DNA from 2 places in the Amycolatopsis sp. MJM2582 genome. Region 2 is predicted to be linked to the other one. Evidence: riboswitches for the same ligand, from Rfam matches in the RefSeq annotation. Region 2 holds a riboswitch; the other holds the start of a gene.
The links. Region 2 has a riboswitch for cobalamin ahead of ED92_RS33750 (prenyltransferase/squalene oxidase repeat-containing protein). Riboswitches for the same ligand answer to the same signal wherever they lie in the genome.
Positions count from the first base shown of each region.

Region 1 (7,385 bases), on a different contig from region 2:
GGACAAGCTTCGCGGCGAAGCGCTCAGCTACCTCGCGGGCGTGCCGCAGCAGGCCAGCCAGGACGAGATGACCACCCGGTACCCGCAGTACTTCCGGGACTACCTCAAGCGCGCCATCGAGCTTGAGCTGGTCAACCCCGAGCTGCAGGCCTTCGACCTGGACAAGATCACGGCGGCCATCCGCGCCGAGCGCGACCTCGACTTCGGCTTCCTCGGCCTGCAGACGCTGTACGACCGGTACTTCCAGCACCACGACGGGGTTCGATTCGAGCTGCCGCAGGCGTTCTTCATGCGCGTCGCGATGGGCCTGGCGATCCGCGAGGACGACCGTGAGGCTCGTGCCATCGAGTTCTACGAGCTGCTCTCGACGTTCCACTTCATGGCGTCCACCCCGACGCTGTTCAACTCGGGCACCACGCGCCCGCAGCTGTCGTCCTGCTTCCTGACCACGGTCGACGACGACCTGGACTCGATCTTCCAGGCGTACAAGAACAACGCGCTGCTGGCGAAGTACTCGGGCGGTCTCGGCAACGACTGGACCCCGGTCCGCGGCCTCGGCGCGCACATCAAGGGCACCAACGGCCAGTCGCAGGGTGTCGTGCCGTTCCTCAAGATCGCCAACGACACCGCGGTCGCGGTGAATCAGGGCGGCAAGCGCAAGGGCGCGGCCTGCGCGTACCTCGAGACCTGGCACGTGGACATCGAGGAATTCCTCGACCTGCGCAAGAACACCGGTGACGACCGTCGTCGTACGCACGACATGAACACCGCGAACTGGGTGCCGGACGAGTTCCTGCGCCGGGTCGAGGCCGACGCGCAGTGGACGCTGTTCTCGCCGAACGAGACCCCGGACCTGCACGACCTCTACGGCAACGCGTTCGCCGAGCGCTACCGCGAGTACGAGGCCGCCGCCGAACGCGGTGAGCTGAAGGTGTTCCGCAAGGTCCGCGCGGTCGACCTGTGGCGCCGCATGCTGACCATGCTGTTCGAGACCGGCCACCCGTGGATCACCTTCAAGGACCCGTGCAACCTGCGTTCGCCGCAGCAGCACGTGGGTGTCGTGCACTCGTCCAACCTGTGCACCGAGATCACCCTGAACACCACCACCGACGAGGTCGCGGTCTGCAACCTCGGCTCGGTGAACCTGCTCAAGCACGTCACCCCCGAGGGCCTGGACACCAAGCGCCTCGAGAAGACCGTGCGCACCGCGGTCCGCATGCTCGACAACGTGATCGACATCAACTTCTACACGATCCCGGAGGCGCGCCGCTCCAACCTGCGCCACCGCCCGATCGGGCTGGGCCTGATGGGCTTCCAGGACGCGCTGTTCGAGATCGGTGTCCCGCTGTCCTCGGACGAGGCCGTGCAGTTCGCGGACACCAGCATGGAGCACATCAGCTACTACGCGATCTCGGCGTCGACCGACCTCGCGGAGGAGCGCGGCCAGTACCAGACGTTCGAGGGTTCCTTGTGGAGCAAGGGAATCCTGCCGATCGACTCGATGCAGCTCTTGATCGACGCGCGCCAGGGCGACGCGCTCGACGTCGACACCTCGTCCACTTTGGACTGGGCGCCGCTGCGTGAGCGGGTCAAGACCGTCGGCATGCGCAACTCCAACGTGATGGCGATCGCGCCGACCGCGACGATCTCCAACATCTGCGGCGTCGGGCAGTCGATCGAGCCGCTGTTCCAGAACCTGTTCGTCAAGTCGAACATGTCCGGCGACTTCACCGTGGTGAACCCGCACCTGGTCCGCTCGCTCAAGGAGCGCGGGCTGTGGGACGAGGTCATGGTGTCGGACCTGAAGTACTTCGACGGCAGCCTCGGCCAGATCGACCGCGTGCCGGACGACCTGAAGGCGCTGTACGCGACCGCGTTCGAGATCGAGTCCAAGTGGCTGGTGGACGCCGGTTCGCGGCGCCAGAAGTGGATCGACCAGGCCCAGTCGCTGAACCTGTACATCGCGGCGCCCAGCGGCCGCAAGCTCGACGAGCTGTACCGCTACGCCTGGCACAAGGGCCTCAAGACCACGTACTACCTGCGGGCCCGGTCCGCGACGCACGTGGAGAAGAGCACCCTGCGCGGCACCGACGGCAAGCTGAACGCGGTTTCGGCCACCCCGGCCCCCGCCGCACCCGCTTCGCCGAAGCCCGCCGCCGCCCCGGCTCCCGCCGCTTCGCCCGCGCCGTCGGCTTCCGCCGCGGTGTCGCCGTCGCCGGCCGCCGCGGTCCCGGCGGCCTCGGTCCCGGCCGCGGTTCCCGCCGCCAAGCCGGAGCCGAAGGAGATGCCGAAGGTCTCGGACGTCGACTTCGTCGCCACCGAAGGCGCCGCCTGCCGGATCGACGACCCCGACTGCGAAGCCTGCCAGTAAGACATCGTCGTGAGTGGCGATTCGGGTTCTAACCCGAATCGCCACTCACGACCCCCGACTCGTGAAGTGAGCCTCCATGACCACCTTTGACGCCTCCGCCGACGCCACGGGCCTCGGTGAGATCGAAGTCGGCGCCGCCCGCATCAACGTCGACGACAAGCGGATGATCAACGCCCGCGCCGACGTCAACCAGCTGCTGCCGATGAAGTACACCTGGGCGTGGGAGAAGTACCTCGCCGGCTGCAACAACCACTGGATGCCGACCGAGGTCGCCATGCAGGCCGACATCGCGCTGTGGAAGTCGCCCGACGGCCTCACCGAGGACGAGCGCACCATGCTCAAGCGCAACCTCGGCTTCTTCGCCACCGCGGAATCGCTGGTGGCCAACAACATCGTGCTCGCGGTGTACCGGCAGATCACCAACCCCGAATGCCGCCAGTACCTGCTGCGCCAGGCGTTCGAAGAGGCCGTGCACACGCACACCTTCCAGTACATCTGCGAAAGCCTCGGCCTGGTCGAGGGCGAGCTGTTCAACATGTACCGCGAGGTCCCGTCCATTTCGGACAAGGACGCGTGGGCGCTGAAGTACACGCAGAACCTGGAGAACCCGGACTTCGAGACCGGCACCCCGGAAGCCGACCAGAACTTCCTGCGTGACCTCGTCGCGTTCTACGTGATCTTCGAGGGCATGTGGTTCTACACCGGTTTCGCGCAGATCCTCTCGCTCGGCCGCCGGAACAAGATGATCGGTATCGCCGAGCAGTACCAGTACATCCTGCGCGACGAGTCGATCCACCTGAACTTCGGCATCGACTGCATCAACCAGATCAAGATCGAGAACCCGCACCTGTGGACCGAGGAGTTCCAGGCGGAGATCCGGACGATGCTGACCGAGGCGTGCGAACTCGAGGTCGCCTACGCCCGCGACACCATGCCGCGCGGCATGCTCGGGCTCTCGGCCGAGCTGATCGAGCAGTACATGCACTTCATCACCGACCGGCGGGCGCAGCAGATCGGCCTCGCGCCGATCTTCGGCGAGACCGAGAACCCGTTCCCGTGGATGTCGGAGGCGATGGACCTCAAGAAGGAGAAGAACTTCTTCGAGACCCGCGTCATCGAGTACCAGTCGGGCGGAGCCCTCGACTGGGACTGATCCCGAACTCGTAACTCGCGTGATCAGACACGTAACTCGCGTGATTGAACGGCGAAGTCGCGTGACCAGACGGACGACACGCCGGGCGGCCTCCGCCCGGCGTGTTCCGTCTCCAGACACGCGAGTTCGCCGTTCAATCACGCGAGTCGTCCCTCTGATCACGTGAGTTACGCCTCCAGTCACGCGAGACGCGGATTCGGTACGCTCCGGAGTGCTACTGGTTCGCCCGGCCTCCCAGGCCGGTCGAGGTAACAGGGAACCCGGTGCGAATCCGGGACTGCCCCGCAGCGGTATGTGGGAACGAAAGCCGTCACCGTGCGAGACACGGTAAAGCACTGGGACATGGCGCCCCGGGAAGCGACGGCCGGTAGGAGCGAGCGAGTCGCCCACGAGTCCGAAGACCTGCCCGTGGTACGCGCGCCGACGGCGTGCGTGAGTCCGGGCCTCGTGGGATGGGCACGACCGAACGGCGGTCACTCCTGCGCGCTCCGGGCTCCGACGACAAGCTCGCGAGGAGAGAGCTGTGACCGAAATCGGCACGACAGTGCTGGGCTACCCCCGGATCGGACCGGACCGGGAACTCAAGCGTTCGCTCGAACGCTACTGGGCGGGCAAGATCGGCGAAGCCGAACTGCTCGGCACCGGCCGCGCGCTGCGCACCCGCGCCTGGCGGGAACTCAAGGACGCGGGACTGGATTCCGTCCCCTCCAACACGTTCTCCCATTACGACCAGGTGCTCGACACCACGGAGCTGTTCGGAGCGCTGCCGGAGCGCTTCACCACGCTCGGCCTCTCGCCGCTCGACACCTACTTCGCCGCCGCGCGCGGGGTGCAGGACGCGCCGGCGATGGAGATGACGAAGTGGTTCGACACGAACTACCACTACATCGTCCCCGAACTCGGCCCGGAAACGACGTTCTCGCTCACCGGCACCAAACCGCTCGACGAGTACCGCGAAGCCCGCGCGATCGGCGTCGAGACCCGGCCGGTGCTGGTGGGCCCGGTGACGTTCCTGCTGCTCGCGAAGCCGGCCGAGACGGCTCCGGAGGGCTTCCGCCCGCTGGAGCTGCTCGACAACCTTCTCGACGGCTACGTCGAACTACTTCGCCGTCTGCACGACGAAGGCGTCGAGTGGGTCCAGTTCGACGAGCCCGCCTTCGCCGCGGACCGCAGCGAACGGGAGCTCAACGCGCTCATCCGCGCCTACCACCGGCTCGCGAAGGAGACCGCGCGGCCGAAGATCCTGGTCGCCGGGTACTTCGGCGGGCTCGGCCGCGGACTCGGCGTACTCGCCCGCTCCCCGATCGACGCCATCGCCGTCGATCTCGTCTCCGATGAGTCCTTTGTGGACGCCGTCGCCTCCGAGCCCGCCTTGCGGGACAAGGAGGTCCTGGCCGGTGTCGTGGACGGGCGCAACGTCTGGCGCACGGATCCGACCCGCGCGCTCAGCCGGGCGGCGACGTTGCTGGGCACCGCGAAGTCGGTCAGCGTGTCGACGTCCTGTTCGCTGCTGCACGTGCCCTACGACGTCGAACGGGAGGACGGGCTTCACCCGCGGCTGAAGGGCTGGCTCGCTTTCGCCAGGCAGAAGGTCGACGAGGTCGTCCTGCTCGGGCGCGCGTTGAAGGAAGAGGGTGTCGACCTCTCCGCCGCCCGCGCCGCCGCTGCGGATCGCGCGACGGCGGCCGATCTGGCCGACAGCGGGGTCCGTGCCCGGCTGGAGGCGCTGCGGCCGGAGGACACCGTCCGCTCCCCCTACGCCCGGCGCGCGGCCGCTCAGCAGGCCGCGTTGAAGCTGCCGCCGTTGCCGAGTACGACGATCGGCTCCTTCCCGCAGACCACCGAAGTCCGGAAGGCGCGGGCGGCGCACAAGGCGGGTTCGCTGGACGACGCGGGCTACGAAGCCGCGATGAAGGCCGAGATCGAGCGCGTCGTCCGGCTGCAGGAGGACCTCGGCCTCGACGTGCTGGTGCACGGTGAGCCCGAACGCAACGACATGGTGCAGTACTTCGCCGAGCGGCTGGCCGGGTTCGCGGCCACCGACTTCGGCTGGGTGCAGTCCTACGGTTCGCGGTGCGTCCGGCCGCCGATCCTGTACGGCGACGTCTCGCGTCCGGAGCCGATGACCGTCGAGTGGGCGCGCTACGCGCAGGGGCTGACCGGCAAACCCGTCAAGGGCATGCTGACCGGACCGGTGACGATCCTGGCGTGGTCGTTCGTCCGCGACGATCAGCCGCTGGGCGAGACCGCCCGTCAGGTGGCGCTGGCCATCCGCGACGAGGTGCACGACCTGCAGCAGGCGGGCATCCGCGTCATCCAGGTGGACGAGCCGGCGTTGCGGGAGCTGCTCCCCCTGCGCGCGGCGGCGCACGAGGCGTACTTCGCGTGGGCGGTTTCGTCGTTCCGGCTGGCGACTTCCGGGATCGACGACGCCACTCAGATCCACACGCATATGTGCTATTCGGAATTCGGTGAGGTGGTCAAGGCGATCGACGCGCTCGACGCCGACGTCACCAGCATCGAGGCCGCGCGGTCGAAGATGGAGGTCGTCACCGATCTCGGCGCGGCGGGCTTCGGCCGCGGCGTCGGGCCGGGTGTCTACGACATCCACTCGCCGCGTGTCCCCGGCGTGGACGAGGTCAGCGGCCTGCTGCGGACCGCCGTCGGCGCCGTGCCCGCGGAGCGGATCTGGGTCAACCCGGACTGCGGCCTGAAGACCCGCGGCTACGCCGAGGTCGAACCGGCCCTGCGGAACCTCGTCACGGCCGCGCACACGGTCCGCTCCGAACTGGCCTGACCGGTCCGTGAAGGCCTCCTTGAGGGCCCCTGGGTCCCTCAAGGAGGCCTTCACGGAACTTCCATCGAGGTATTGTCAACGCGTCAATAAGGGTGCGATGGTGGAGCGGTAACCGGTCTCAGCGGGGAGATGGTCACCATGGCGAACGCCGTCGAAAAGGTCACCGGGGCGCTGCGCGAGCGGGTTCCGCCGCTCACCTCGATCCCCCTGCCGCGTTCGGTCGACCAGCGCTGGCTCGGCGCGACCTGGCCGGTCCGCGAACTCGCGCCCGCCCCGCCGGGCCTCAAACCCGTCCTCGGCGACGAGGGGCCGCCGGTGATCGGGCACGCGCTGGACTTCATGCGCTTCGGCATCGAATTCGGCCTCAAACGCTACGAGACCTACGGACCGGTGTCGTGGATGGGCGCGTTCGGCCGCCGCATCGTCGCGCTCACCGGCCCGGAGGCCACCCAGATCGCGTTGGTGAACAAGGACAAGGCCTTCTCCCAGGAGGGCTGGAAGTTCTTCATCGAGCAGTTCTTCGACCGCGGCCTGATGCTGCTCGACTTCGGCGAGCACCATCTGCACCGCCGGATCATGCAGGCGGCCTTCACCCGGCAACGGCTCACCGGTTACGTCGACCAGATGGGCCCGGCCCTGCGCGACGGCATCGCCGCGTGGGCCGACCGGCCGAACCCGCGGATCTACTGGTCCCTCAAGCAACTCACGCTCGACGTCGCGACCCGCGTGTTCATGGGGATGAGTTCCGGCGACGACGCGGCCGCGATCAACCGCGCGTTCGTGAACTCCGTGCGCGCGGGCACGGCCATCGTGCGGTTCCCCGTCCCCGGCGGCCGCTGGGCGGCGGGCCTGCACGGCCGCAAGGTCCTCGAACGCTACTTCTCGGCGAACCTGCCGGCGAAACGGGCGAGCGACGGCGACGACCTCTTCACCGCGTTGTGCCACGCCACCACCGAGGACGGCGACCGCTTCACCGACGCCGACGTCGTCAACCACATGATCTTCCTGATGATGGCCGCGCACGACACGTCGACGATCACCAGCGCCGCCGCCGTCTACCACCT
Region 1 covers NZ_JPLW01000005.1:416,116-423,500, reverse strand. The annotation lists gene ED92_RS29800 (ribonucleoside-diphosphate reductase subunit alpha) at 1-2,371, shown strand, start outside; gene ED92_RS29795 (ribonucleotide-diphosphate reductase subunit beta) at 2,448-3,524, shown strand; cobalamin riboswitch at 3,726-3,949, shown strand; gene metE (5-methyltetrahydropteroyltriglutamate--homocysteine S-methyltransferase) at 4,048-6,321, shown strand; gene ED92_RS29785 (cytochrome P450) at 6,460-7,385, shown strand, end outside.
Region 1: another riboswitch for cobalamin. It lies ahead of metE (5-methyltetrahydropteroyltriglutamate--homocysteine S-methyltransferase); the one in region 2 lies ahead of ED92_RS33750 (prenyltransferase/squalene oxidase repeat-containing protein).

Region 2 (7,385 bases):
GGGCGTACGCCTGCCTGGACCTGGCCGAGGACCGGCCCGACGACGCGCTGAGCAGGCTCGAAGATCTCGCTTCGGGCGTCTCCGGCGACCAGCCGGTGATCCGCGTGCTGGCCACACCGCAACTCGTCGAGGCGGCCGTCTGCGCCGGACGTCCCGAACGCGCCCGTGCCGCGCTGGAGGTGTTCGACCGCTGGACCCTGGCCGGGGCGGAACCCTGCTGGCTCGCGTTGAGCCACCGCTGTCACGCGCTGATGGCGTCGGATCCCGGTGTGGCGGAACGACATTTCCAGTCGGCCATCGAGGCGCATCGGCGGGCGGGCGGCGCGGTGGAACTCGCCAGGACCAGGTTCGCGTACGCCACCTTGCTGCGACGGCATCGCCGGACCCGTGACGCCCGCGACCAGTTCCGCGATGCCTTGCGCGGCTTCGAAAACGTCGGCGCGACCCGGTTCGCCGAACGGGCCCGAGCCGGGTTGCGGGCGGCGGGCGAGACCGTCGACGCTCCGCACCGATCGCTCGCCGGCCTCACGCCGCAGCAGGACGCCATCACCCGCCTGGTGGCGGCGGGGGAGACGAACAAGGAGATCGCGCGGCGGCTGGTGATCAGCCACCGGACGGTGGACCACCACCTGCGGAACATCTTCACCGCACTGGGAGTGCGGTCCCGCGTGGAACTCGCGCGCCGCGTCGCCGCCGGCGAGTGACGCTGCCCGTGACTCGCGTGCTCAGAGGCGCGACTCGCGTGATTGGAGCCGGAACTCGCGAGTTCCGCCTTCAATCACGCGAAATACGTCCCTGATCACGGGAGTCACGCCTTCGCACACGCCGCGCCATATGTGCCCAGTCCGTGAAGGCCTCCTTGAGAGACCCAGGAGGGTGGCGCGTTGTGCCGGCTGGGGCTTGGTGTCCACAGTGGTCACTTTCCGGGCAGCATGCGCCTGCTTTGTGTCGGTAAGTCCGGTTTCGTGGGGAGTCGTGAGTGGTAAAGAGGGTTAGAACGACCATTGCCACTCACGACCCCCGGACGAAACTGCGCAAAGCGGACACTCTAATCGCAGTGAGCGTCCTTTTTGGACAGGCTGAGGGAGGCGCGCCCCCCTGACGAGCTCACGTCACGGGCAGGCGAGGACCGGTGCCTGCGGACGGCCACCGCCGTGCAGGTCGCTCAGCGGAACCCTGGCCAGACCGAGGATCGCCTGCGCGGTCGCGCGCGGGGCGGTCGCCGGGTTCAGACCGGTGGCGTCGTAGGCGATCGCGCCGCGATCCGCCTCGGCGCCGGCGCAGCCGGTCTGCAGCGAGCGCAGGAATTCCCGCGCCTTGGCCGCGGCGGCGGGACGGTGACTGGCCAGCGCTTCCGCGGCGAGGCCGGTGCTGTTGGCGTTGGGCGCGTTCGTGCCGAAGCCGAAGCCGCCGTTCGCGTGCTGCTTCGTGACCAGCCACGAGATGCCCTCGCGGGCGTTCACCGGGTCACCGGTGGCACGCAAGGCCTGGACGACCGTCGCGGTCGCGTCGACGTCGCTCGTGCACGTCGCTTCGCCGAAGTTCTGCGGGAAACCGCCGTCCGCGCACTGGGTGCCCGCGAGGAACGTCACGGCCGACGCCGGGGCGCCGCCAGGGGTGCGGTCCAGTGCCAGCAGGGCGAGCGACTGCGAAAGGGCATTGGAGTAGTCGCCGTACTCGGATCGGTCGGAGAACCGGCCGGACGGTGTGAGCAGCGAAAGCAGGCCCGCCTTCAGGTCGACGCCGCCGAACGACGCCGGGTCCTTGCCCCGGATCTGCGCGGCCAGCATCAGTTTGGCGTGCGCGCCCGCGTAGGCCTCGGTGCCGCTCCCGACGTAGCCGGTGGTGATCTCCGGCTTCGCGAGCCAGGCGATCGCCTTGCCCGCGTTCGTGTCCGACACGCCGGCCGCGGCGAACGCGAAGATCGCGTCGATCGTCAGGCCCTGATCGGGGAACTTCTGGCCGCCGAAGTCGGCCTCGAACCGTTCGCCGTCGGTCATCTGCCTGGCGAGCCAGCCCGCGGCGGCGTCGGTCTTGTTGTGGGTGGCCGCGGCCGCCGCCGGAGCGGTGACCAGCCCGATGCCGCACAGCAGCGCGACAGCGAAAACCAAACGTCTCATGAGAACCCTTTCCCGCATTTCCACGACAGGAGTCGGTGACATCGCGCGACGTGGGTGACCGGGCTCGCCTGGAAGGCATACCGTTGCGGGACAGCGCCGGACTCTCACCGGACTTCCCCCACGACCGCGCGAGAAGACTCTCACCCCGGTCGGGTGCGGGATACCGCCGGGTGCCGATGTGATCCTGGCAACCGACCTGGTCAGCGGTACCTGCCTGAGGTGAACGGGTGTTAACCTCGGCTGGCTCGACAACAGAACACCGCCGCCCGTGACGGGGAAGCCGGTCGAAATCCGGCGCTGTCGCGCAACCGTGGGCCCTTCGCAGGGCGAGCCGGGATACCGAACGGGCGGACGAACGAACCACTGTCGCGATAAACAGGGGTGACTGCGGCGTCCCGCCTTGTCCTCCGCCATGCCGCAAGGAGGAGTCATGCGCCGCGGGTACCTGGCCGCGTCGGCGTTCGCCGTCATCGTCGCCATGATCGCCGCACCGCTCAGCGGGACGGCGACGGCGGCGAACGATCCCGGTGCCGCGAAGGCGAATGCCCGCTGGCTCGCGACGAAGCTGAAGCCGGACGGCACACTCGACAACCCCAGCGGCGGCTCACTGCCCGACCACGGCCTGATGCTCGACGTGCTCTTCGCGCTGTACGCCGCGGGCGAAGGCGCGCGGGCCGAGCCGATCGTGAAGTTCCTCGACGACCAGGGCCACGCCACCGACTACTTCACCTGGGACGGGCTCGCTCCCGGCGCGGGCTACGACCAGATCATCGTCGGCGGTGCTGTGGCGAAGACGCTGGTCGCCGCCCAGGTGTCCGGCCGGAATCCCCGGGCCTTCGACGGCTACGACCTGGTCGCCGAAACCCATGCGGCCATCATGCGCAAGGGCCCCGACAAGGGCCGGGTCAGCGATTACGCCAAGGATCCCGCTCTCGCCGACGCGGTCAGCAACAACGCGAACATGTTCGGCCAGGCGCTCGGCGTGATCGGGCTCGCCGTGGCGGGAGAGAACGACCGGATCGCCATCGACAGGCTGTTGACCCAGCAGTGTTCCGAGGGCTACTTCCGCGTCCTCTTCTCCTACATCCCGACCAAGGAGACCGGCGACCACGTCACCCCGGACGGCCGCAAGGTCTCGACCTGCGAAGAGGGCAAACCGCTCGGCCTTTCCCCGACCGACGGTGACGCCACCGGGCTCGCCCTTTCGGCGATGCTGGCCGCGAAGAAGGCGGGCGCTGCAGGCCTCGACGCCCCGATCGCCAAGACCGTCTCCTGGCTCAAGGCGAACCAGACACCCGGCGGCGGCTGGGGTGGCGGCGTCGGCACCGAAGCGCCGAACACCAACAGCACCGGCCTGATCGTCCAGGCGCTCGCCGACGCCGGTGGCGCGGACGCGGCGGTGGACAAAGGCGTGCGGTACCTCAAATCCGCGCAGGCGAACGCCGCGTCCGACGCCGGGAACAAGCTCGCGGGCGAACTCGGCGCCATCGCCTACGACCCGGTTTCCTACGAGGCCGCGCGTTCCTCCGGCATCAGCGGCGTCGACACCTGGATCCGCGCGAGTGCCCAGGCTTCGCTCGGGTTGTCACAGATCGGTTTCCACTCGCTCGCGAAGGGCGAAGTCCTGCCGCCGGCCACCGGCGTCCCGGAAACCCCGGCTCCTGTGACGCAGCCGCACAAGCCGGAGAGCACACCGCCGAAACCCAAGAAATTCGTCACGCCCAGGGCGTCCACCGGCGCCCGGGTGTCGACGGTGGCGGCGACCCCCGCCCCGGCCACCGCGCCCCCGGCCGTCCGCCTCGGGGCCTACCTGACGAACCGGCTCGTCGGCGGCGACCACGTCGAGGTCACCGAGGACGGCAAGACCTACGTCGACTACGACGCCACCGCCGACGTGGTGCTGGCCTTGCGGGCGTTGGACCAGCAGCCGGACGCGGTCGCCCGCGCTTCGCAGTTCCTGCTGAAGCCGGAAGCCGTGCAGGCCTACGCCCACGGAGCGCCGTATGAACAGGGCGAGGCGTCGTACGCCGAACCGCTCGCGAAACTCGTGCTGGTCGCCGAATTCGCGAAGTCGGACGTCGCCGGGCCCTTGCGCGCCGATCTGCTGAAACTGCGCGGTGCCGACGGGGAGTTCACCGACACCGGATCGTTCGCCGACGCCGATCGGACGGTCGAGCGGCACGTTTGGGCGGTGCTCGCCACCGCCGCCGATCCCGGCCCCGCGGTCGAACTGCTCCTTTCCCGCCAATGCGCGGACGGGACCTTCCCGAAGCACCTCGACATCGCGGAGTGCGGTTCCGGCGACCTCGCCGCGACGGCCGCCGCGGTCACCGCGCTGGTCGCCCGTCCGCACACGGACGCCGCGCCGCCGACCAAGCGGCCGGACGGCTGGACCGAGCGGCGCGTGTCGGCGTTCGTCTCCGCCGTGGACGCGCTCGGCGTCCGGCCCACCGGCGAGGGCCTGGTGACCGGAGAAGGCGGCGAGGTGGACATCGCGCTCAGCGCGACCGTCGCCGCCGCGCGGCAGACCGCCGGGCTCGACGCGAGCGGAACCGCGCGTTCGCTGGGCAAACTGGTCCAGGCCGACGGCGGATTCGCCAAGGGAGCGGGGGGAGAGACCGACTTCCCGACCAGTTCGGCCGCCGCCCAAGGGGTCGCGGGCCGGTCCTGGCTCACCGCCGCGGATTCGCCGCTGTCACCCGCGATCCGGCTGCCGCTGACCGCCGGCACCGACACACCGGCGCTGGCCGCCGCCCAATCCGACGACCAGCCGGCCTGGGTGATCTGGGGGATCGCGGGGCTGGCCGTGCTGTTCCTCTCCACCGCGATCGCACTCGTCTTCGTACTTCGTCGTTTCACCAAGAAAAAGGGGGTAACACCATGAAGAGACTGCTCGCCGTCACGACCGTCCTCATCGGACTGATCGGGCTGTCCGCCGCACCCGCGAACGCGGTCGACACCACCAAGGGCTACGCCGGGATCTGCACCGGTGCCGACGCGCGCACCGGGGTCACGGTCGTGATCGACTTCCAGGAGCTGGCCGCGCCGACGATCACCCGCTGCTCGCCCAACGCCACGCCGGGCACCGCCCGCACGGGGATCAAGGCCTTGCAGGACGCGGGGATCGCGGTCGCCGGCACCGCGCGCTGGGGGCTCGCTTTCGTCTGCCGTCTGGAAGGACGCCCGTCCGCGACGGAGACGCTCCCGCTGACGGCCAACCCGAACTACAAGGAAGCGTGCGTCACCACCCCGCCCGCGGGCGCGTACTGGGGTTACTGGAACGCCGACGGCTCCGGTTCCACCTGGACCTACAGCAGCTCGGGCGCCCTCAACCGCAACGTCGTCCCGGGTGGTTTCGAGGGCTGGTCCTTCTCGCTGAACAAGTCCGCGACCACCAACCCGCCGCCCGGCGTCACGCCGAGGAACCCGGCCATCCCGTGAAAAGGGTGCTTCCCGTGGTGGCGGCGATCTTCCTGATCGCCGCCACGGCGCCGTCCGCGCAGGCGGTCGACCAGAGCAAGGGATATCCGGGGTTCTGCAAGGACGCCACCGGCGTCACCGTCGTCGTCGACTTCCAGCAGCTCGGCGGCACGACCATCGTGCGGTGCAATCCCCAGACCACCCGCGGCACCGGGCTGGACGCGCTCAAGGGCGCCGGTTTCCAGATCGCCGGGGTCCAGCGCTGGGGCGAGTCGTTCGTCTGCCGGGTCGAGAACCGCCCGTCCGCGGCCGAAACCGTCCCCGTCGCGGGCCGCGGTGACTACCGTGAACCGTGCGTCGACACGCCGCCGGCTCAGGCCTACTGGTCCTACTGGCACGCCTCGAACAACTGCGCCTGGGACTACAGCCAGTGGGGCGTCAAGAACCGCGACTTCATCCCCGGCGGTTTCGAAGGCTGGTCGTTCTCCTTGAACGCCACCACCCAGAGCAACCCGGTCCCGCGGATCTCGGCCGTACGCCCGGGTACCGAGAGCCAGCCCTGTGTGCCACGCGAGGAGACGAAGCCGGTCACCGGTGACCCCGGCGAGCGCCAGCAGCGACCGCCGTCGGGGAACGGACAGCAGGCCGACGGACCTCAGCCGACAACAGGCGCGGGAGAGGCTCCGGCCGCGGGTCCGAGTTCCGGCGCACTGCCGCCGCCCAAACCGCGCCCGAGTGCTTCGGCGCGGCCGAAGGCGCAGGATCCGTCGATGAACGTCGCGTTCACCGGCGGTGAGAACGCCGAGGACGTCAACGCGGTGATCGACCGCGAGTCCGGAGCGGGCGGCTGGGCGCCCTGGGCCGCGGGAGCCGCGGTGCTCGCGTTGTGCGTCGCGGGATTCCTGATGGCACGCAGACGCAAACGCGCACAAGGAGTTTGATGACGTCCTACTTCCTGCCGCGCGATCTGCACCCGGCCGCGTGGTGGGTGTGGGCGCTCGGACTCGCCGTCGCGGCGACCCGCACGACGAACCCGTGGCTGCTGCTGACCATCGTGGCCGTCGCGGGGTACGTCGTCGTGGCCCGCCGCAGTGAGGCGCCGTGGGCGCTGGCGTTCCGGCTCTACCTGTACCTCGGCGCGTTCATCGTCGCGATCCGGGTGTTCTTCCGCGTCGTGTTCGGCGGCGGCGAGGGGTCCACGATCATCGTGCGGCTGCCCGAGATCCCGCTGCCGGAATGGGCGGCGGGTATCCGGCTCTTCGGCGACGTCTCCGCGGAATCGTTGCTGGGCGGGCTCTACGACGGCATGCGGCTGGCGGCGATGGTGATCTGCCTCGGCGCGGCCAACGCGCTCGCGAACCCGAAACGGCTGCTCAAGGCGATGCCGCCGGCGCTGTACGAGGTGGGCACGGCGGTGATCGTCGCGCTGTCGGTGTTCCCGCAGCTCGCCGAGAGCGTGCTGCGGGTCCGGCGGGCACGCAGGCTGCGCGGCGGTTCGGGGAAGAAGAAGGTGAAGGCGCTGCACACCATCCTCATCCCGGTACTGGAGGACGCGCTTTCCCGCTCGCTGCAGCTCGCCGCGTCGATGGACTCACGTGGCTACGGCCGCGCGGGAACGGTCGAAGCGCGGGCCAGGCTGATCACCGGAACGCTGATGATCATCGGCCTGCTCGGCGTCTGCGTCGGTGTCTACGCCACTTTGGACGGTTCGACGCCGCGATACCTGGCCGCACCGGTGCTTTCCGCAGGCGTCGTGGTCGGCCTGATCGGATTTTGGTCGGCGGGCAAACGCGTCCGGCGGACGCGCTACCGGCCGGATCGCTGGCAGCCGCCGGAAATCGTCGT
Region 2 covers NZ_JPLW01000006.1:584,632-592,016, forward strand. The annotation lists gene ED92_RS33745 (LuxR family transcriptional regulator) at 1-704, shown strand, start outside; gene ED92_RS33750 (prenyltransferase/squalene oxidase repeat-containing protein) at 1,113-2,120, opposite strand; cobalamin riboswitch at 2,152-2,283, opposite strand; cobalamin riboswitch at 2,395-2,461, shown strand; gene ED92_RS33755 (hypothetical protein) at 2,551-5,004, shown strand; gene ED92_RS33760 (hypothetical protein) at 5,001-5,561, shown strand; gene ED92_RS33765 (ABC transporter substrate-binding protein) at 5,576-6,481, shown strand; gene ED92_RS33770 (energy-coupling factor transporter transmembrane component T) at 6,481-7,385, shown strand, end outside.